One region of the Kitasatospora sp. NPDC057015 genome, then DNA from elsewhere that is predicted to be linked to it. Evidence: riboswitches for the same ligand, from Rfam matches in the RefSeq annotation. Region 1 holds a riboswitch; each other region holds the start of a gene.
What was found. A riboswitch is a leader RNA that binds a small molecule or an ion and turns the genes downstream of it on or off. The one in region 1 is predicted to bind cyclic di-AMP.
Positions count from the first base shown of each region.

Region 2: another riboswitch for cyclic di-AMP. It lies ahead of ACFTWP_RS17490 (peptidoglycan DD-metalloendopeptidase family protein); the one in region 1 lies ahead of ACFTWP_RS20550 (transglycosylase family protein).
Region 3: another riboswitch for cyclic di-AMP. It lies ahead of ACFTWP_RS36340 (NlpC/P60 family protein); the one in region 1 lies ahead of ACFTWP_RS20550 (transglycosylase family protein).

Region 1 is NZ_JBHUSG010000020.1:122,144-129,554, reverse strand. Features, by position in the region: gene ACFTWP_RS20575 (TetR/AcrR family transcriptional regulator) at 1-110, shown strand, start outside; gene ACFTWP_RS20570 (helix-turn-helix domain-containing protein) at 248-1,114, opposite strand; gene ACFTWP_RS20565 (ATP-binding protein) at 1,533-2,072, shown strand; gene ACFTWP_RS20560 (DUF397 domain-containing protein) at 2,426-2,662, opposite strand; gene ACFTWP_RS20555 (sirohydrochlorin chelatase) at 3,180-4,073, shown strand; cyclic di-AMP (ydaO/yuaA leader) riboswitch at 5,246-5,443, shown strand; gene ACFTWP_RS20550 (transglycosylase family protein) at 5,449-6,699, shown strand; gene ACFTWP_RS20545 (hypothetical protein) at 7,134-7,334, shown strand.
Region 2 is NZ_JBHUSG010000016.1:19,887-27,297, forward strand. Features, by position in the region: gene ACFTWP_RS17475 (MarR family winged helix-turn-helix transcriptional regulator) at 1-53, shown strand, start outside; gene purB (adenylosuccinate lyase) at 214-1,653, shown strand; gene ACFTWP_RS17485 (MFS transporter) at 1,672-3,201, opposite strand; cyclic di-AMP (ydaO/yuaA leader) riboswitch at 3,532-3,684, shown strand; gene ACFTWP_RS17490 (peptidoglycan DD-metalloendopeptidase family protein) at 3,688-4,731, shown strand; gene ACFTWP_RS17495 (DHA2 family efflux MFS transporter permease subunit) at 4,860-6,905, opposite strand; gene ACFTWP_RS17500 (RidA family protein) at 7,067-7,411, opposite strand, start outside.
Region 3 is NZ_JBHUSG010000060.1:20,016-27,426, forward strand. Features, by position in the region: gene ACFTWP_RS36320 (rhomboid family intramembrane serine protease) at 1-7, opposite strand, end outside; gene ACFTWP_RS36325 (hypothetical protein) at 215-472, shown strand; gene ACFTWP_RS36330 (NYN domain-containing protein) at 722-2,338, shown strand; gene ACFTWP_RS36335 (NlpC/P60 family protein) at 2,659-3,693, shown strand; cyclic di-AMP (ydaO/yuaA leader) riboswitch at 4,220-4,384, shown strand; gene ACFTWP_RS36340 (NlpC/P60 family protein) at 4,395-5,516, shown strand; gene ACFTWP_RS36345 (NlpC/P60 family protein) at 5,764-6,828, shown strand; gene ACFTWP_RS36350 (hypothetical protein) at 7,101-7,411, shown strand, end outside.

The sequences.
Region 1 (7,411 bases):
TGGCACCGATCCGGGCCGACCTCTTCGGCCGGTACGGCCTGCCCTGGGCGATGGGCTGTCCACCGCAGCCGCAGCCGCCGGAGCGCACGAGGCCGCCGGCCCGGGCCTGAGGGACTCCAGGAGGGCCGGTGCGGGCCGTCGGGCGCCCTGACGCGGGCGCGGCGGGCCCACCCGGCGCGGGGAGCCCGCCCGGGCTGTCAGGAACCCGCCAGGGGGCCGTGGGGCGAACGGCCCGGCGGCCGGTCCGTCAGCGCTCGGCCAGGATCGAGGTGAGCAGGTCGATGGTGCGCTCCGGCGTGAGGCTGTCCACGCAGAGCCGTTCCATGACCTGGATGTAGGCGTCGACGTCGTCGCGCTTGTCGAGGTAGAGCGCGCTGGTCAGCTGCTCCAGGTAGACGACGTCGGCCAGGTCCTGCTCGGGGAAGCGCAGGATCGAGAACGCGCCGCTCTCGCCGGCGTGCGCCCCGAAGCGGAAGGGCATCACCTGGATGACCACGTTCGGCTGCTCGGCGATGTCGATCAGGTACTGGAGCTGACCGCGCATCACCTTGGGGCCGCCGACCGGGCGGCGCAGCGCGGCCTCGTCGATGACCGCCCACAGGCGCGGGCTGTTGCCGTCGGTGAGCAGCTTCTGACGGCGCAGTCGGAGGCTGACCCGGCGCTCCAGCTCGTCCTCGCTGATCACCGGGCGGCTCTGGCCGAAGACGGCGCGGGCGTACTCCTCGGACTGCAGCAGCCCGGGGATGAACTGCACCTCGTAGGTGCGGATCAGGGTGGCCGCCTCCTCCAGACCGACGTAGGTCTGGAACCAGCCGGGCAGCACGTCGTTGTAGCTGTGCCACCAGCCGGACTTGTTGGCCTCGCGGACCAGGCCGAGCAGGGCTTCGCGCTCGGCGCCGTCGTTGACCCCGTACAGGCTGAGGAGGTCGGCGACGTCACGCTCCTTGAAGCTGACCCGGCCGAGCTCCATTCGACTGATCTTGGATTCGGACGCGCGGATGGCGTACCCGGCGTCCTCTCGGGTGATGCCTCGGCCTTCGCGGAGCCGGCGGAGCTGGGAGCCGAGGAGGATCCGGCGAACCATCGAGCCGCCGCCCGGCTGAACTGTGGTCATGCGGTCCAAACCTCCACCTTGGGCAAACAGCGCACAGTCTGCCATCAGTTGAGCGCTCTCGGTGCCGGTACTGACGGATGTATCTATCAGTTCCGCACCTCCAGCACCAGGATGCACGTGCATCCGGCGCATGCATATGCCAATAGTGCGACTGCACGTGAATCGACTCTTGCATCTGCAGTGAGCGCAGAGGACCATGGTGCACGTGCACCTGCACATCCCTGGCATTCCCGCGGGCACCGCGTCGACCCCACGCGCTACTCCGCACACCAGCCCGGCAGCGCTGCGGCGCGACCGGGCACTTGTGTGCGCGCAAGGGCCGTACGAGGTGGCAACCCAACGGCCGAGCGAGTCGGAGGTGACCGGCATGACCCCGGCGGGTCCAGCCGTGTCGGCCCCCTTATGGGAGGAGCTCTTCATGGGCACCGGTACGGCCTTGGCGGTCGACCCCCACGTGGTCACCTGTACGCTCGCTCCCCGCTACGAAGCCGTCAGAACCGCGCGCGACTTCGCAAGAACGACGCTCCACCGCTGGGGACTCGGTGACCTCTTCGACGATGTCGCACTGGTCGCCTCCGAGCTCGTGACCAATGCACTGCGGCACGCCGTCGGCGCCCGGCCCGATCCGGGCCACCTGGCAGCCGACCTCACCGCGATCCCCACCCAGGCCGGTCCGCAGCAGTCCATGGACGGACGACTGCCGATCCGGATAAGCCTGGTCCACCGCGCCCCGCAGGTCGTGTGCGCGGTCAGCGACCCCAGTAGTACCGGGCCGGTCGCCCGGGAGGCGGACTTCGTCGCCGAATCCGGCCGGGGCCTGCACCTGGTGGACTCCTTCAGCCGCTCCTGGGGCTGGCACCCCCTGGCCGGCGCCGGCAAGGTGGTCTGGGCGCTCTTCGAGGCCGAGGATCCCGCGGCCGCCCAGGAGGTCGTCGGACGACACCGGCGCTCGGCCTGACGGTGCGACGGGACGGCGGCGACGGCTCCGGTCGGCCCGGGCGGTACGGGGCGAGCGGTAATAGGAGGGGCCGACGGCTCGAAGGCCGGCCGCGGCAGCACGCCGGAGATCACCACCTCCGGCCCGCCGGACACCGGCCGGCGGGGAGCGGCGCGAGCCGCCCCGGACCGGGCACCCGCCGGACGGCGGACACCGACCGGTCCCGCGGGACGCGGGGGGCGGACCCCGCGGCGTCCCGGTACGACAATGGCCGTCGTGGTGTCAGCACCCACGACGGCCCCCTGGACCACGGCGACGGTGAACCGGCGCCAGAACGCCGGGTCCCACGGCCCCGAACATCACGGCGCCGGGCGTCACAGCGCCAGGTGGTCGAACTCCCCGTCCTTGGCGCCGAGCAGCAACGCCGCTATCTCGGCCCGCGTGTAGATCAGTGCCGGGCCTTCCGGGAAACGGGAGTTGCGCATGGCGACATCACCGCCGGGCAGTGCGGCGAACTCGACGCAGTTGCCCTGGGAATTGCTGTGACGGCTCTTCTGCCAGACCGCTCCCTCCAGGTCCGCAGCCGCCATGCCGTTGTACGTGTGGTGCATAGAAATCTCCCGAAGAGACCGGAGTAGTCGTCCAGTTCGGCGCGCGGCGTGCTCGGCCGCGATCCACTGGCCCGGCCCCCCTGCCGGCCCGGCACACGCCTCACTTGACGTGATGATAGCTCCAGTGCACGTGCATCAGCACGGGACATTGCAGGTGCACGAGATGCCACCGAGTGTGATGCAACCGTGTGCACACGAGATGGGTCGACGGTACGCAAGGGGACAAACCACCCGAGTCGCCAGCCGATCGCTCACCGCCCGTAGGCGACCCCCCGCGCAATGTTGATCTTCGACTGCCGGGAGTCGCACATTCGTGACCCACAGTCAGTCGGTCGACCTGATGTGATACATGTCACTCGATCACCGGGAGCCCCACGGGTCACCCCCTCGGGATCCGACCCGGAGGGCCACCTTCCCGACGGGTATGTCGCCCTATGCCCGAAATGACGGCATGCTCACTCGTCGATATCGGCAGCCGACTGCGACTCTTCCCTGTAGATGTCCTACGATCTCCGCCATGAGCACCGCAGCCATCCCGGGCGCGCCACTGCCCGTCCGCACTCCAGGCTCCCGTGCGCGGGGGCGCCATCGTCGACCCGAGCGCCCCGAGATCCCGGCCGGTTCCCCGGCCCTCGTGCTCGCCGTGCCCGCCACCGCGGGCCCCGAGTCCCGGCCCGTCGTCGACGAACTCCTCTCGATCGTCCGCAGCGAGCAGTCCGGCGTCGAGGCCGCCGCCGCCTACCTCGCCGGCGGCTCGGACGAGGACTCCGGCCCCACCGTCGCCGAGCTGATCGCACAGGCCCTCACCGCCGGCCGGCCCGCGCCCGTGGTCGTCCCGCTGCTGACCGGCCCGCACGGCTTCCTCACCGACCTGCACGAGCTGGCCGCCGGAAGCGGCGCCGCCGTCACCGACGTGCTCGGCCCGCACCCGCTGCTGGCCGAGGCCGTCCACGTCCGCCTCTCCGAGGCCGGCCTGGCCCGCGCCGACCGCGCCCGGCTGTTCGCCATCGCCACCGCGGCCGACGGCGTGGTGCTCACCACCGTCGGCGGCGAGGAGGCCGCCGCGGCCGCCGGCATCACCGGCGTGCTGCTCGCCGCCCGGCTCGCCGTGCCCGTGGTCTCCGCCGCCCTCGACGTGCCCGGCTCGGTGGCCGCGGCCGTCGAGCACCTGCGCTCCACCGGCTCCCAGCGCCCCGCGCTGGCGCCGCTGGTGATCGGCCCGGAGGCCGACCCGGAGCTGCTCGCCACCGCCGCCGAGGAGACCGGCTGCCCCAGCGCGGCCCCGCTCGGCGCCTACCCGACGGTCGGCCAGCTGGTCGCCTCCACCTACCTCTCCGCCCTCGAGGTGGCGCTGGCCGAGCTGGAGCAGGCGCGCGAGCACGAGCCGGAGCACGAGCAGGCCTCGGAGTAACGGCCGCTCGCACACCGACCACGCCTCAGGGGCCCCGGACTCGTCCGGGGCCCCTGAGGCGTACCGGGTGCGGCGTACCCGGGCCGGCCACCGCCCCGCCGGCCGTCGAGCGACCCTCACGGCCCCGGCCGCGCCCGGAGGCCGGGTCGGCCGTAGCCCCGCACCGCTCCCCCGATGTCGCCGACCCCGCCGACGCCGCCCCGGAGAGGCCGAGCACGGTGCGGACGGAGCCCGCGACCGGCGGCGCCGCGGGGCGGGAGTTGACGGCGCCACACCTGCGGCACCGCCTCCCGGCACCGGGATACCCACACCCGGTCGCCTGCGACCGTGCACAGCTGACGTCGGCTCCGCTGATCGACCGGCGGACGGAGGGGACCACGGCCAGTCAGGAGGCCGCCCGGCGGCCGGTCACCCGATGCCCGCGACGGATGAGGGGCTGCTGCGCCACCGGGCCGGCCCACGGTCCGCGGCGGTGGACGGTGGACGGTGCACGGCGGTGGACGGTGCGCGGCGGTCGCCGCCGCGCACCCGGCACGAACCCGGCACGCCGGACCGGCCCGGACGGACCGGCGGGGGCCGAGCCGGGTCGGACGGCCGGACGGCGGCAGTGGTCGACACGGCAGTGGTCGACACGGCGGCGGCCGTCGAGGGCAGCGACCGTCCGCACTCCCTCGCGGTCGTGATCGCGGCTCAGCTCCGGCGACTTGGCAGCCTTCGAGATGGTTTGCCCGTTTTGATAGAGCTTGTCCGACACGAAGAATCTGCATCCGCCGTCACCGTCGCACCCCTCGGAGGGTCGATCGAGCGGCGCTCTGCGGTAGCGCGTGCCGAACTGTCAGCAAATGCCCGATTAAGCCGGACTGTCGCGTTGTACCAGATTGCACCGAGGGGACTTCGGGCCCGGCGACCGGCATCCCGCCCTCCGGTTGCGGACTCCCGGCGGCCGTGGTTCCGTGCCCGCCGACGAGTCGGCGGAGCCCCTCGACCGGCTCCCTGAAGGACAGGCAGAACGCTCCACGGGCAAGGGACTTGCCCGATTCCGACTTGTTTTGATCAAGACGACCCATGGGGCACAAGGGATCCGAGGGTCCAGTGACGAGCGTCACACATGTTTGCGGTTTGAGTTTAAGTCTGCTTAACGTGCTCCCCGTTCGTGGTCACACGGACCCAGTTCATCCGCAACGCCGAGGCCTGCCGTCGGATGCGCTGGCAGCGCGATTACGCACCACGGCAGGCGCGGGGGACCCAGGTAAGTCGCCCCGGACCGGTCCCGCACCGGTTCAGGGGCTAGGGGTGAAGCCGTGCTCCGCACGGCCGGGCAACTCCAGCCCGAATCCGACAGCTCACCTCGCAGGCGTGGGAGAGGAACATCTTCATGCTGCCCACCAACGGCACCCGTCTGTCCAGCCGCACCGCCCGCCGCGTGATCGCCGCCGTTGGCGTGGCAGGCGTCGGTCTCACCATCCCCTGCCTCACCGCCGGTGTCGCCAGCGCCGCCTCCGTGGCCACCTGGGACAAGGTCGCCCAGTGCGAGAGCGGCGGCAACTGGAGCATCAACACCGGCAACGGCTTCTACGGCGGCCTCCAGTTCACCAACAGCACCTGGGCCGAGTTCGGCGGCACGGCGTTCGCCTCGCGCGCCGACCTCGCCACCAAGGACCAGCAGATCGCCACCGCCGAGAAGGTCCTCGCGGTGCAGGGCCCCGGCGCCTGGCCGGTCTGCTCGATCCAGGCCGGCCTGACCAAGGGCGGCACCCCGGCCGCCGTGGACACCGGCGCCCCGGCCGCGGCCAAGCCCGCCGCCCCGGCGACCACCGCCCCCGCCGCCCAGACCCCCGCCCCGGCCGCGCAGGCGCCCGCCAAGAGCGACAGCTCCAAGGGCTCCTCCGACTCCTGGTCCGGCAACAAGTCCTGGTCGGGCCAGTGGTCCAAGGACGACCGCCGCACCTACACCGTGATCGCCGGCGACTGGCTGTCCGCCATCGCCGACAAGAACCACGTCCAGGGTGGCTGGGAGCGGCTGTACGAGCTCAACAAGTCCGTCCTGACCGAGGGCCCCGACTCCATCTACCCGGGCCAGCACCTCGCCCTGGGCGGCGAGAGCGCCACCAAGGCCTCCGACAGCTCGGACTCGGCCAAGAAGTTCGACTGGTTCAACAAGTCCGACTCGGCCTCCACCACGAAGACCACCTCGGCCAAGCCGGCCGCCGCCGAGACCACCGCCCCGGCGGCCCCGGCCGCGTCCGCCCAGGCCCCCGCCGCCTCCGGCAGCATGGCCGCCGCGGTCTCCTTCGCGCAGTCGAAGGTGGGCCAGGCGTACATCTACGGCGGCACCGGCAACGGTGGCTGGGACTGCTCGGGCCTGACCCAGGCGGCCTTCCGCGCGGCCGGGATCTCCATCCCGCGCGTGGCCGCCGACCAGGCCGCCGCCAGCACCCACGTCTCGCTGGACAACCTGCAGCCGGGCGACCTGCTGTTCTGGTCCAACAACGGCAGCGACTCGGGCGTCTACCACGTCGCGATCTACACCGGCAACGGCAGCTACGTCGAGGCCGCCAACCCGAGCGCCGGTGTCCGCACCGAGACCATCGCCAACTGGGCGCCGGACTTCGCCGGCCGGATCTGATCCGTCGCCCCACCCCCATGCCGTGCCCATCCGTGGGATCCCGCCCGTCCAGGCCCCGTTCGAGCCGAGATGGACGGGTGTGATCCCACGGTGGTGAGCGGCGCCTGACGCCGCCGCACGAACGCCGCCGCCCCGGGAGAGTCTGGTCGCTCTCCCGGGGCGTCGGCATGCCCGGACACGGGGACCGGACACCGGCAGTGGACACCGGTACCGGACGGAGGCAGGGCCAAGCCCTCGGGGGGTGCCGGCGGGACGTCCTCACCGGCCCGGGGACCGCGACGACACGGGCCGCGCAGGACGACAGCGGACGGCAACGAGCCGGGGAGGACATCGGCGGACGGCAACGGGCAGCTCCGGCGGTGATGGCCAAACCCCCCTCGTGGCGGGCATGCTGGCCCTCCGTACCCGAGCCGCAGCCGCACGAGGAGCCGCACATGGCCAAGATCACCGTATCGCTCGATTCGGATCTCGCGATCGAGGTGATGCTGCTGTCCGGCACCAGGAGCCCGCAGGACGCGGTGGAGCTGATCGTCCGCGACTACCTGGCGCGGGGCCACCGCACCGAGGCCAGGACCGGCGACGCGGCCGACGGGCAGCGGGTCACCCAGCACCGGCCGCCCGTCCAGGAGGGCTGAGCCACCCGAAGGGCCGGTGTCCGGGCCGCAGCCGGCCCGGACAGCACTGGGCCCCCGGAGCGTCGATGACGCTCCGG
Region 2 (7,411 bases), on a different contig from region 1:
ACTCGATCTGCCACCAGGTGCTGCCCGTCCTCACCGGCCGCCCGACGGCCTGAGCCCTCCCACCCGTCCCGGCCTGCCCGCCTGCCCGCCCGCCTGACTGACTGCCCCGCCTGCCTGCCCGCGCGCACCCGGCCGCCCTGCCGGACCGGGCCGCGGGCGCGCGGGGCGGTCCGCCGACGGTCCGGCTGACCTCGGCTGTTAGGCTTGCGAAGCGTGAGCGCGAAGCCCCAGATCCCCAATGTCCTGGCCTCCCGGTACGCCTCGGCGACCCTGGCCCAGCTGTGGTCCCCCGAGCACAAGGTGGTCCTCGAGCGCCACCTGTGGCTCGCCGTCCTGAAGGCCCAGCAGGACCTCGGTGTCGAGGTGCCCGCCACCGCCGTCGCCGACTACGAGCGGGTCGTCGACCAGGTCGACCTCGAATCCATCGCCGCGCGTGAGCGCGTCACCCGACACGACGTGAAGGCCCGGATCGAGGAGTTCAGCGACCTCGCCGGCCACGAGCAGATCCACAAGGGCATGACCTCTCGGGACCTCACCGAGAACGTCGAGCAGCTCCAGATCCACCAGTCCCTGCAGCACGTCCGCGACCGTACGGTGGCCGTGCTGGTGCGCCTGGGCCGGCTGTCCGCCCAGCACGCCGAGCTGGTCATGGCCGGCCGCTCGCACAACGTCGCGGCCCAGGCGACCACCCTCGGCAAGCGCTTCGCCACCGTGGCGGACGAGCTGCTGGTGGCGTTCAACCGCCTGGAGGAGCTGATCGCCCGCTACCCGCTGCGCGGGATCAAGGGCCCGGTCGGCACCGCCCAGGACATGCTCGACCTGCTCGGAGGCGGCAGCGAGGGCACCGCCAGGCTGGCCGAGCTGGAGCAGCGCGTCGCCGGCCACCTCGGCTTCGAGAACGTGCTGACCAGCGTCGGCCAGGTCTACCCCCGCTCGCTGGACTTCGAGGTGCTCTCCGCCCTCGTCCAGCTCTCCGCCGCGCCGTCCAGCCTGGCGAAGACCATCCGTCTGATGGCCGGCCACGAGCTGGTCACCGAGGGCTTCAAGGAGGGCCAGGTCGGCTCCTCCGCGATGCCGCACAAGATGAACACCCGCTCCTGCGAGCGCGTCAACGGCCTGGCCGTCATCCTGCGCGGCTACGCCTCGATGACCGCCGAGCTCGGCGGCGACCAGTGGAACGAGGGCGACGTCTCCTGCTCGGTGGTGCGCCGGGTCGCGCTGCCGGACGCCTTCTTCGCCTTCGACGGCCTGCTGGAGACCTTCCTGACCGTCCTCGACGAGTTCGGCGCCTTCCCGGCCGTGATCGAGGCCGAGCTGGACCGCTACCTGCCGTTCCTCGCCACCACCAAGGTGCTGATGGGCGCGGTGCGGGCCGGGGTCGGCCGGGAGACCGGGCACGAGATCATCAAGGAGCACGCCGTCGCCTCCGCGCTGGCGATGCGCGCCGGCGCCCGTGAGAACGAGCTGCTGGACCGCCTGGCCGCCGACGAGCGGATGCCGCTCGACCGGGCCGCGCTGGACGCGCTGCTCGCGGACCGGCTCTCCTTCACCGGTGCGGCCGGGGCGCAGGTCGCCGAGGTCGTCCGGCGGATCGAGGCCGTCGCCGAGGCCCACCCGGAGGCGGCCAAGTACGCCCCGGGTGACATCCTCTGACGTTCCGTCAGTCGGCTCTCAGGGCCCCGTCGCCGTTCCGGTGGCGGGGCCCTGGCGTTTCACGGGCCGCTCGTGCCCGGGGTCGATCGGCGGCCCGGTCGCGCCGCAGGTCCACTCGCAGTCCGGCTCGGCCACCGGCCGGTCGGGCGCCAGCACGTTCCCGCGGACGGTGGCCAGCGCCAGCAGGCCGCCGGTCACGAGCAGCCCCGCGCAGATCAGCATCGCGGTGCGGAACGCGGCGTCCACCGAGGACGGCACCCGGTAGGCGTCGCCGCTGAGCCCGGCGAGGGCGGGCAGCGCCGCCACCGCCAGCAGGCCGGCCGCCCGCGCGGCGGCGTTGTTGACGCCGCTGGCGATCCCGGCCCGGCGCACCTCCACCGCCGCCAGCACGGTGGCGGTCAGCGGCGCGACCAGCAGGGTCATCCCGCACCCCATCACCGTGGTGGCCGGCAGCACGTCCGTCCAGTAGGACGCGCCGGGGCCGATCCGCAGCATCAGCAGGACGCCCGCCGCGCAGATCAGCGGCCCGAGGAAGAGCGGCAGCCGGGGGCCGATCCGCTTGCCGAGCCGCCCGGCCCGGGCGGACAGCGCCAGCATCAGCACGGTGATCGGCAGCAGGGCGAGGCCGGAGGTCAGCGGGGTGAAGCCGGAGACGGTCTGGAGCTGGACGACCAGCAGGAAGAACACCCCGCTGAACGCCGCGTACACGCAGAGCGTGACCCCGTTCACCGCGGTGAACAGGCGGGAGGAGAACAGCTCCAGCGGCAGCATCGGCGCCGCCCGCCGGCGCTCGACGGCCACGAACACCGCCCCCAGCAGCAGGCCGGCCGCGCCGGACAGCCAGACCGCGGGGGAGAGCCCCTCGCCGGCGGCGGTCAGCGCGTAGGTGACCCCGCCCAGGGCGAGGGCGGCGAGTACGGCGCCGGCGACGTCGAAGTCCCCGGTGGCGCTCTCGTCCCGGCTCTCCGGCACGTGCCGGAGGGAGACGCCCAGCACCACGGCGGCCAGCGGGACGTTCAGCAGGAAGATCCACCGCCAGCCCGGGCCGTCCACCAGCCAGCCGCCGAGGAAGGGGCCGACCGCCGCCGCGACCCCGCCGAAACCCGACCAGAGCCCCACCGCGGCTGACCGGTCGTCCGGCCGGAAGGTGGCCTGCAGCATCGCCAGCGAGCCCGGCGTCAGCAGGGCGCCGCCGACGCCCTGCAGGGCCCGGGCGGCGACCAGCACCCCGATGGTGGGGGCGGCCGCGCAGAGTGCGGAGGCGACGGCGAACCAGCAGACGCCGATCAGGAAGACCCGCCGCCGGCCGTACCGGTCGCCGAGGGCGCCGCCGAGCAGGATCAGCCCGGCGAGGGTGAGCAGGTAGGCGTTCAGCGTCCACTGGAGGGCGGCCAGCGAGGCGTCGAGGTCGGCGCCGATCCGGGGCAGCGCGACGTTGACGACGGTGCCGTCCAGCATCGCCATGCTGGAGCCGAGGACGGTGGCGAGCACCACCCAGCGCCCCCGCGGAGTACCGATCCTCAGGCTGCCCGCGTCATCGCTTTCCACGGCTCGATCCTGCGCCCGGGAGGCCGACGTGACAAGGCTCACCGGCCACGCGTTCGGGTGGTGGCTGAGCGTGGCGGGTGATGGACGCAGGGCCGAGAAAGTGAGCGCAGGGCGGTCGGCCGGTTGCTCAGCGCGATTGGATTGTGCACGTACTGCACAGCCGATCATTCGGAGAGTCACGGAATTCCCTGGGATTTCCGTGAAATTCCGGGGGTGAATGTGATCGACATTGATTAACCCGGGCCGATGGGCTTTGCTTCAGCGACCGCCCGGCCAATGTCCGGGTGGGCCCACCGGGTGGAACGCCTAGTCCTGCCGCTGCCCGGAGGCTTCGAACGAACTCTGTACGGCAGGAGTGGGGGACCCACAGGTAAGTCGCCGGCCCGGTGCATCCGGGACGGCTTGGGGTGAAGCCGCGCTTGCGGCCGGGCAACTCCAGCCCGAACCCGACAGCTCACCTCGCAGGCGTCGGAGAGGAAATACCCCATGCCCGCACAGGCAAAGCACCGTCGTAACCGTCTGCCCCGTCTCGCCCGGATCGGCATCGCCACCGGTGTGACCGGCGCGGTTCTCGCCCTTCCGCTGGTGACCGCCGTCAGCGCCTCGGCGCACGAGGTCCCGGCCCACAAGTCGCAGTCCGCCACCTGGACCGGTGCCACCAGCGCCGACGCCGTCGCCGTGGCCGACAAGGCCGCCGCCGAGACCGCCCCGGCCGCCGCGCCGGCCGCCGCCGCCGACGTGACCTACAAGGTGGTCGGCGGTGACACCCTGTCGAAGATCGCCGCCGCGAAGAACGTCGACGGCGGGTGGCACGCGCTGTACGAGACCAACCGTCAGGTCGTCGGCGCCAACCCGAACCTGATCTACCCGGGCCAGCAGCTGGTCGTCGGCAAGGCGGCCGCCCAGGCCCCGGCCGCCGCCCCGGCCCCGAAGACCTCCTCCGACTCCGCCCCGGCGAAGAAGGCCACCCCGGCCCCGAAGGCGACCCAGGCGCCGAAGGCCGCCGAGGCCCCGAAGCCCACCCAGGCCGCCAAGCCGGTGCAGACCCCCGCGCCGAAGCCGGCCGCCACCCAGGCGCCGAAGCCCGCGGCCACCCCGGCCCCGGCCGCGGCCGCCAGCACCTCCGGCTACACCGCGCCGATCGCCGGCGCCCGCCTCGGCACCGCCTACGGCGTGGCCGGCTCCATGTGGTCCAGCGGCCACCACACCGGCGCCGACTTCGTCGCCGCGACCGGCACCCCGCTGAAGGCCATCGCGGCCGGCACCGTGGTCAAGGCCGGCCCCGGCGGCGCCTACGGCAACGAGGTCGAGATCAAGCTCGCCGACGGCAAGTACGCCCAGTACGCGCACCTGTCCTCGATCGGCGTCAAGGTCGGCCAGACCGTGACCGTCGGTCAGCAGATCGGCCTGTCCGGCGCGACCGGCAACGTGACCGGCCCGCACCTGCACTTCGAGGTCCGCACCGGCTCGGAGTACGGCTCGGACATCGACCCGATCGCCTACCTCCGCGCGCACGGCGTCAGCATCTGACACCGGGTACGACTCCTCGCGACCTGATGCGTCGCGGTAGGTGAACACCGGCCGGGCCGGCAGCGAACGCTCATCGCTGCGGGCCCGGCCAGTTCGCGTTCCCCCCCCGCACGGGAAATGTCGGGATGTCAGGCCGGAACGCTTTCCCGGTGCACCTGGTCGTCCTCGTACAGCCGGGTCGCGATGGACTCCACCGCGCGGTCCAGCCGGGCGCGGTCGGCGGGATCATGGACGTCCCAGTCGTCGAGGTGCCGGTCGATCCAGCGCCGCCAGGCCTCGGCGAGCCGCTCCACCTCCCGGCTGCCGTCCGGGGTGAGGCGCAGCACCCCGTCGGCGGTCTCGGCCAGGCCCGCGCCCAGGGTCCGCTCGGCGGCGGGCCGGACCACCTCCTCGGGCATGTGGTGCGCCGCGGCGATCGCCGGGAGGGTCGCACCGCCCTGGAGGCGGGTGCGCCAGTAGATCTGACCGAGCATCCAGGCCTGGTCCGGGCTGACCTCGCTGCCGGAGTCGGCCAGCAGCATGCGCCCGATCTCCGGGCGGCCCTTGGCCTTGCGCAGCACGTTGGCGAGGGCGCGCTCCAACTGCTTGTCGGCGTCGGCGCTGTCGGGCGCGCCGAAGGCCTCGCCCATGTCGGAGGCCCCGGCCCGGGCACTGTCGCGCAGCGGCACCTCCTTGAGGAACCAGGCCACCACGAAACCCACCAGGGCGACCGGCACCACCCACTGGAAGACGTAGTTGATGGTGTCGGCGTACGCGGTGATGAACGGCGCGGCCTGCTCCGGGGGCAGCTCCCGCAGCGCCTGCGGGCTCTGCACCGCCGCCGGCGGCACACCGGGGGACTGCGCGAAGGCCGCCTCCAGGTTGGGCCCCAGCTGGTTGGTGAACAGGGTGCCGAACACCGCGGTGCCGAAGGAACTGCCGAGGGTGCGGAAGAACGTGACGCCCGAGGTCGCGGTGCCGAGTTCGTGGTACGGGACGGTGTTCTGCACGGCGATGGTCAGCACCTGCATGGCCAGGCCGATGCCGAGCCCCAGGACGAACATGTACAGGGACTCCAGCCAGACGCCGGTGGAGGGGCCCATCGTCGACATCAGGAACAGGCCGAGCGCCATCACGGCGGTGCCCAGGATCGGGAAGATCCGGTAGCGGCCGGTGCGGCTGACCACCACGCCCGAGAGCATCGACATGCCGAGCAGACCGGCCACCATCGGCAGCGTGCGCACCCCGGAGCCGGTCGCCGAGACGCCGTCCACGAACTGCAGGTAGGTGGGCAGGTAGGTCATCGCGCCGAGCATCGCGAAGCCGACGATGAAGCTGAGGATCGAGCAGACCGTGAAGACCGAGTTGCGGAACAGGTGCATCGGCAGCATCGGCTCCGGGGCCCGCAGTTCCACCAGCACGAAGGCGACCAGCAGCAGCACCGAGGCGGTGAACAGCCCGATGATCACCGCCGAGTTCCAGGCGTACTCGTTGCCGCCCCACTCCAGTCCGAGCACCAGTCCGCTGGCACCGAGCGCGATCAGCACGATGCCGAGGTAGTCGATGACCGGCCGGACGGCCGCCCGGACCGAGGGGATGGTCCGTGCGGCCATCACGATCATCACGGCGGCGATCGGGATGTTGACGTAGAAGCACCAGCGCCAGGACGCGTGGTCGGTGAACAGGCCGCCCAGGGTGGGGCCCACCACCGTGGTGACCCCGAAGACCGCGCCCAGCGCGCCCTGGTACTTGCCGCGCTCGCGCAGCGGGATGACGTCGGCGATCAGGGCCATCGCGGTCACCATCAGCCCGCCGCCGCCGAAACCCTGCACGGCCCGGCCGACGATCAGCACCGCCATGCCGTTCGCCGCGCCGGAGATCACCGAGCCGGCGATGAAGACCACCGCGCTCACCTGGAAGACCACCTTGCGGCCGAACAGGTCGCCGAACTTGCCGACCAGCACGGTGGAGACCGTCTCGGCCAGCAGGTAGGCCGTCACCACCCAGGCCATGTGCCCGCCGCCGCCGAGGTCCGCCACGATGGTGGGCAGCGCGGTGGAGACGATGGTCTGGTCGAGGGCCGCCATCAGCATGCCGAGCACGATGGTCACGAAGACGACGTTGGTCTGGCGGCGGCTCAGGGACGGCGGGGTGGGCGGTGCCGGGGCGGCCTCGGTCACGGTCGTGTCGGACATGGCCGGGCCTCCTGGGCGGGGAGCAGGTCCACCCAGCTTTGGCGCGGCGGGCCGGGCCCGCCACCGCAGCGGCCGTCCGGGTGGTCCCGGGCGCCGCCCGGCGTCGCCGGCGCCCGGGGGTCCACCTCCGGCCGCCGGGCACCGGCGCTCTCCCCGGACACTCAGCCGATGACGGCCTGGGCGTCGATCTCCACCAGCATCGGCTCCTGCGGCAGCTCGCAGAAGATCGTGGTCCGGCACGGCTTCACGCCGCCGGGCGGGACGTTCTCGTTGATGAAGGCCGCGTAGACCTCGTTCATCAGGGCGAAGTCCGAGCGCTTGGTGAGGTAGACGCGGAACATCACCACGTCCTCGATGGTGGCGCCGCCGGCCTCGACGATCGCCTTGACGTTCTCCAGCGTCCGCCGGGTCTGCGCCTTCACGTCACCGGGGTAGAGGTACTCGGCGGTGGCCGGGTCCTGCGGGCCCTGGCCGGAGACCTGCAGGATCGGGCCCTTGCGGACGCC
Region 3 (7,411 bases), on a different contig from region 1:
TCGCCATGAGGGTGAGCATTCCTCGGCCGTGCGGCGGCGACACCGGCCCGTACTGCGTGTGGGTGACCGCGGAGCATGATCCGGACCGGTGGCGGGTGCGCAGGCCCCAGGCAATAGGCTGGGGGGCGGGCATTCCCCGCCTCCCGCCGCCGACGCCGGGCTCCGGGGGGAGCGCCTCCCGCCCAGACCAGGGAACCGCCGAGAGGACCCCCCGATGACCGTCCCCGCCCTGACCGCAGAGACCCGCTGGCGCTGCACGCTGTGCGGCAACCTGACCCGCTTCGACGTGACCCGGACCGCGAGGGTGGTCGAGTACCTGCACTTCGACCTGGCGGGCGAGTCCAAGGTCGAGGAGACCGAGGTGCTGGCCGAGACCGTCGAGTCGGTGCGCTGCCGCTGGTGCAACGCGGTCGACCAGGTCGAGCTGGTGGACCGTCCGGGCGCCGAGGCCGAGGCCGCCGAGCAGGCCTGAGGCAGCGGCCGGTCGGCCCGCCCGCGGCCCCGGCACCCTGCCCGGGCCCCGCCGGCGCCCCGGGGCCGCCCCCGCCGCCCCGCCCTGGGCCCGCGCCGGGGGGCCCCCCCGGCGGCCCCGCCCCCGGCCCGGGCCCGGCGGGGGGCCCGACCGGCGCCCGCCCGCCCGGAGTGTGGCGTGGCGCGGTGCGGGGCACCGTACAGGGACAATTGCAGAGAGCGGTGAGTTTCAGGGCAGCGGCAGTGGGCCGTGAGCACCCCGCAGAACAGGATCGGAGCCGAGGACGTGGTGGACGCAGCGAGGGAGCCCGCCGGACCGCAGGGGCAGCCGCCCGCTGTGGACGCGCGGCCCCCGGACGCGGTCGAGGGCGTCCCGGCCGGCACCGAGGACGCGGACGGGGGCGCCCCGGCGGGCACGGGCACGGTAGACGGCTCGGCGGACGCGGACCCGGGCGCGATCGACGACGCGGGCACCGGCGAGCGGGACGACGCCGCCCAGGCGCACGCCCACGTCCACGCGGACGCCACTGACGGGGACGGCGCCGGCGAGCGCGCGGGCGAGCAACTGGACCGCCCGCTGCCGGAGGGCGTGCGCCGCCGGGTGGTCGGCATCGCCGCCGACGCGCTGGGCGGCCTGCCGATCGCCGACCTCCCGCTGTCGCTGCGCCAGTACGCCAAGTTCACCCCGGCCCGGCGGGCCAAGTACGCCGCCACCGCGCTGGCCGCGGCGCTGGAGTCCGAGCCCGCGTTCCGGGTGCGGATAGCGGACCGGCTGCGTCTGGGGCAGCCCGACCTGGTCAGGGCGCTGGAGGCCGGCAACGTGCCCGGCGCCGCCGACCCGATGGACGTCGCCACCGCCGCGTACCTGCTGCGCCCGCCCGGCTGGGCCCGGCTGGTCGCCCAGGCGGGGGAGCTCGCCGAGCGGGCCGGCGCGGAGGACGCGGCCGCCGAGTCGGCGAGGCTGGCCGAGAAGCTGCAGGCGGAGCTGGCCGAGCTGCGGGCCTCCGCGCGGACGGACCTGGAGCGCCAGCGCGCCGAGTCGGAGAGCGTGCGCCGGGAGGCGGAGTCGCTGCGCAAGAAGGTGCGTTCGCTGGAGAGCGACACCCGCAGGGCGCAGGCCGAGACCCGCAAGCTCGCCGCCGAGCTGGACGCGCTGCGCACCGCCTCCGGCGCCGAGCGCAGCGCCGCCGAGGGCGAGACCCGCCGGCTGCGGCACCGGATCTCCGAACTGGAGACCGCGGTGGAGCAGGGCAGGCGATCGGCCCGCGAGGGCCGCAGCGTGGAGGACATGCGACTGCGGCTGCTGCTGGACACCGTCCTGCAGTCGGCGCAGGGGCTGCAGCGGGAGCTGGCCCTGCCGGTGGCCCGGATCCACCCGGCCGACCTGGTGGAGGCGGTGGAGCCGGCCTCGGCCTCGCCGCACGACGTGGCCCGGCGGGCCCTGTCGGAGGACGATCCCGCGCTGCTGGACCAGCTGCTGGCGATCCCGCAGGTCCACCTGGTGGTGGACGGCTACAACGTGACCAAGACCGGTTACCCCGCACTTCCGCTGGAGCAGCAGCGGATCAGGCTGCTCGGCGGGTTGGCGATGCTGGCCCAGCGCACCCAGGCGGAGGTCACCTGCGTCTTCGACGGCCAGGACCTCGACGTCCCGGTGATGATGGCGCCGCCGCGCGGGGTCCGGGTGCGGTTCAGCCGGACGGGGGAGACGGCGGACGAGCTGATCCGGCGCCTGGTGCGGGCGGAGCCGCAGGGGCGGCCGGTGGTGGTGGTCTCCACCGACCGGGAGGTCGCGGACGGCGTGCGCAACGCGGGCGCGCGCCCGGTGGGCTCGGTGCTGCTGCTCAACCGGCTGGCCCGGGCCTGACCCGGGTGCTCTCCCGGCGGTCGTGCAGGTGGGCGGGCGGGTCCGCGGGCGGTCGGGACGGAGGGGCCGGGCGCCGGGGGCGGGGGATCGGCCGGGGGTCGGGGCGGCGGCTTCGGGGTGCTGCTTGACAGCTGTTCAGGGGCTCGGGAGGGTGTCGGGTGGCGCGGGTGTGTGGATCAGGTGAATTCCCGGCCCTGGCCTCGGGTTGGCGGCCCTGCGGGAGTGGCGGAAAGGCCTGATGTTCACTAGGGTCTGGCGTCAAACCTATTTTCCGGATACTCACTCGTCCGGGTGAGCCCGCAGGAAGAAGGAGCCGGTCCTTGGCCTCCCACCGCCGTCCGAAGCAGCCGAGCCGCGCACGGGTGACCGTGCTCACCGCTGCCGCAGCGACCGCGGTCGCCCTCTCCGCCCAGATGAGCGCGCACGCCGCGCCCACCACGCCCTCCAAGAAGGAGGACGTGAAGGCGCAGATCGACAAGCTCAACGAGGAGCAGGAGCAGGCCGCCGAGCGCTACAACGGCGCCAAGGAGCGGTCCGACCAGCTGCGCAAGCAGGCGGACCAGATCCAGGACCAGGTGGCCCGGGGTCAGGACCAGATGACCCACCTTCAGGCCGGTCTGGCCGAGGTGGCCGGCGAGCAGTACCGCACCGGCGGCATCGACCCCTCCGTGCAGCTGATGCTCGCCTCGGACCCGTCCGGGTACCTGGAGAAGGCGTCCAGCGTCGAGCAGGCCACCACGAGCCAGGCGACCGCGCTGAAGGGCCTCCAGGACCAGCAGCGCCGGCTCGACCAGCAGAAGATCGAGGCCGCGGCGATCCTCTCCTCGCTCGACGAGACCACCCGGGACCTGAACCAGGCCAAGGCCGACGTCAACAAGAAGCTGCAGGAGGCGAACGCGCTGCTGAACACGCTCAGCGCCGCCGACCGCGCCTCGGTGGTCCGGGGCGACGGCCGTGCCTCGCGCGACTCGGAGCGGGTGGACCTCACGGCGCTGCCGCAGGCCGCCGGCTACGCGGGCGTGGCGGTGGCGAAGGCGATGAGCAAGCAGGGCGCCCCCTACGTCTGGGGCGCCACCGGGCCGAGCTCCTTCGACTGCTCCGGCCTGATGGTGTGGGCGTACGGCCAGGCCGGCGTGACGCTGCCGCGCACCTCGCAGTCCCAGGGCAACGTCGGCGTGCGGGTGCCCTCGCTGGCCGAGGCGCAGCCGGGCGACCTGGTCGTCTACGGCAGCGACCGGCACCACGTCGGGATGTACATCGGCAACGGGCTCGTCGTGCACGCCCCGCACACCGGTGACGTGGTGAAGGTGATGAAGGCCGACGCGATGCCGATCAACACCATCCGCCGGGTCTGACGCACCGGGAGGGCCGGCCGGCCGGATCGCGGGCCGGCCGGTGGATCGCGGGCCGGGCGGGAGTCGAGCGCCCGGCCGGGCGACCGGGTGCCGACCGCCGGAGCCGGCCTCCGCGCCGGAGCCACGAGGCGGTCGGTGCGGGTGGTGCCGAGGAGGCGCGAGTGAACCGCAGGATGGGTGACAACAACCCCATTTCGGACATTTCCTGACTGTTCGCCACCTCCGACATGCCCGGGCGTCACGGGATCCCGCTGTGATCTGGGACACACGCCGTGGAGGCGCTCCGCGACCATCTGGTGAAAAACCATCAGCCCTCGGTGGGCGACTGGTCACATCCGGTCATATTCCCCGGACAACTTGCGCCGGGTTCCAACTTTTTTCCTACAACGATTTGAACGGATCACGGTTTCGTTACTAGGGTCGTGACTCGAACCACCGCACAGTCGATCACCCAAGCCTGGGTGGCGGCGGTGGTTACCGCCGAGTCCGAGAAGCAGCCGGGCAGTCAACTGCCCACGGGGAAGCCCCTCCGGGGGTGCTGTCGATCGGAGCCGGGGAACCACGTTCCTCGGGGTGAATCGGCGCCAGGTCGGCCGGTCGTCGTGAGACGGCGAGCCGGTGAGGCGTCGTAGGGCATCTCTTCCAGCCCGAACCCGTCAGCTCACCCGGTAGGCGGACGTAGGAAGAAGGAGTCCGCCTTCGTGGCGTCCCATCGTCGTCCCAAGCCAGCCAGTCGCGCCCGCGTCTCGATCATGACCGCGGCCGCTGCGGCCGCCGTGGCCCTGTCCGCCCAGGGCGGTGCCCACGCCGACCCGGTGCAGACCAAGGACCAGGTCAAGGAGCAGGTCGACCAGCTGAACGAAGAGGCCGAGGTCGCCACCGAGGCCTACAACGGTGCTCAGGCCAAGCAGCAGGAGCTGCAGAAGCAGGTCGGCGAGATCCAGGACCGCGTGGCCCGCCAGCAGTCCCAGGTGATCGACCTCCAGGGCGGCCTCGCCGAGATCGCGGCGGAGCAGTACCGCAACGGCGGGATCTCCCCGACCGTCCAGCTGATGCTCTCCACCAGCCCGGACAACTTCCTGAGCCAGGCCGGTTCGATCAACCAGGCCGGCGACTCGCAGAGCAACGCGCTCAAGGAGCTCCAGGCCCAGCAGCGCAAGCTGGACCAGGACAAGTCCGAGGCGCAGGGCAAGCTCACCGAGCTGGACAGCACCACCCAGCAGCTCAAGGCCAGCAAGGACGAGGTCCAGGCCAAGCTCGCGAAGGCGCAGCAGCTGCTCAACACGCTGACCGAGCAGGAGCGCGAGGCGCTGAAGGCCGCCGAGGCCAAGGCCGCCGCGGACGCCAAGGCGAAGGCCGACGCCGCCAAGGCGCAGACCGAGCGCGCCTCCCGCGACACCTCCCGCAGCCCGCTCAGCGGCGACAGCTCGACCGCCGCGGCCACCCCGCCGCCCGCGAGCGTCCCGGCCAGCGGCCGGGCCGCGGCCGCGATCGCCGCCGCCGAGAGCAAGCTCGGTGCCCCGTACAAGTACGGCGCCACCGGCCCGAGCTCCTTCGACTGCTCGGGCTTCACCGGCTGGGCCTACGCCCAGGCGAACGTGTCGCTGCCGCGCACCTCGCAGGCGCAGGCCTCGGCCGGCACCCGGATCGGCACCAACATCGCCAACGCGCAGCCCGGCGACCTCATCATCTACTACGGCGGCATGACCCACGTGGGTCTGTACGTCGGCGGCGGCCAGATCATCCACGCCCCGCACACGGGTGCGAACGTCCGCTACGAGTCCGCCACCGTGATGCCGATCTCGGCCATCGTGCGCATCTGACGCGGCCCGCCGCGCGGTTCGCTCCGGCTCCCTCCGCAGGCCCGGCCCCCGGTTCGTCCGGGGTGCCGGGCCTGCGGCGTTCCCGCGTTCCGTGCGGGTGTCCGATTAGGAGTCAAATATTCGGGTTGAGAGGGGTTTGGACTCGGTCGGGCGGACTCGCTAACGTCTGCCCCCGGACCTCCGCTCGGACGGCCGCCCACCCCCGGGCGGCGGCGGTGGCCGCGCCGCAGGATTGGAGCCGCGCCGCATGGCGATGCACCGCCGTCACCCACTGCCAGGAGTGCACGCGCTGGTCCGCGCGCTGGTGCTCACCGCCGCCGCCGGCACGGCGCTGGGCGTGACGGCCGGCGGCAGCGCACTGGCCAGCCCCGGCACCCCTGACGGACCGCCGGACCGCCAGGACGTCAAGGCGCAGGTCGACCAGCTCTACGACGAGGCCGAGCAGGCCTCGGAGAAGTACAACGCCGCCCTGGAGCACCAGCGCAGGCTGCTGGGGGAGACCGGCGCGCTCCAGCAGCAGGTGGCGCTCGGCCAGGACGAGCTCAACCGGCTGCACGCCGAGCTCGCCACCGTGGCCGGCGCCCAGTACCGGGCGGGCGGGATCGCGCCCACCGCCCAGCTGATGCTCGCCGCCGACCCGGAGGGCTACCTGTCCCGGGTCAGCAACCTCGACCAGGTCGCCGAGCGGCAGAACGAGACCCTGCACGAGGTGGCCGAACGGCAGCGCCGGCTGGACCAGCGCCGCAGCGAGGCCGGCGCCAAGCTCACCGAGCTGGAGGAGTCCCGCCGGGCGCTGGCCGACAGCAAGGAGCAGATCCAGCAGCGCCTGACCAGGGCGCAGCGCCTGCTGAACAGCCTCGGCGTGACCGGACGGGCCCGGCTGGCCGCCCAGGACGCCCGGGACGCCGAGCAGCGGGCCACCCGCGGCACCGACCGGCTGGACCTCGGGACGGCCCCCGCCGCCTCGGACCGGGCCGCGGCCGCACTGGCCGCCGCCGTCACCCGGATCGGCTCCCCGTACGTGTACGGGGCGAGCGGCCCGGGCGCCTTCGACTGTTCGGGTCTGATGTACTGGAGCTGGCGGCAGGCCGGAGTGACCCTGCCGCGGACCTCGCAGGGTCAGGCGCACGCGGGATCGCGGGTGGCGCTGGCCGACGCACGACCGGGAGACCTGGTGATCTTCTACGGCGACAGGCACCACGTCGGCATGTACGCCGGCGGCGGCGTCGTCGTGCACGCCCCCTACCCCGGCGCCCGGGTCCGCTACGAGAGCGTCAACGCGATGCCCGTCTCCGAGGTGGTGCGGCTCTGAGGCATCCCCGTCCGGCGAACGCGGACGAATCCGGCGACCTGCCCCGCCGCTCCACCGGGGCCGGTCGCCGCGGGCTGTCCCGGCGCGGTGCGCTGCTGCTCGCCGCCGGCGGCCTGGCCCAGCTCTCGCTGCCGCTCGCCACCGCGGCCCGCCCGGCCGCCCGGCCGGCCCTCGGCGCCGCCGAACTGGCGGCCCTGCTCTCCGCCCGCGCCGACGCGCTGCGCACCCGGGACCGGGCGGCGGCCGCCGCCGGCAGCACGCTCGCCGGCCGGGTGCAGGTGTCGGAGCTCCTCACCCGGACCGCCGCCGTCCCGCTGGCCGGGCTGGCCTACCGGACCACCTCGGCCCCCGAGCCGGCGCCGGACGGCCGGATCCGGGTCGGGGCCGAGCTGGCGGTGCGGATCGGGGGCCACGACGACTACCCGGTGCTGTTCTCCCGGCGGCTGGAGCTGGCCCCGGAGGACGGCGGTTGGCGCGTCGCCGGCGAGGAGCCGGACGGCGGCGCGGTGCCGCTCTGGGACCTGGGCGTGGTGCAGGCCGTCGCCGGCGCCCACTGCCTGGTGCTCGCCACCGGTGGCGGCGC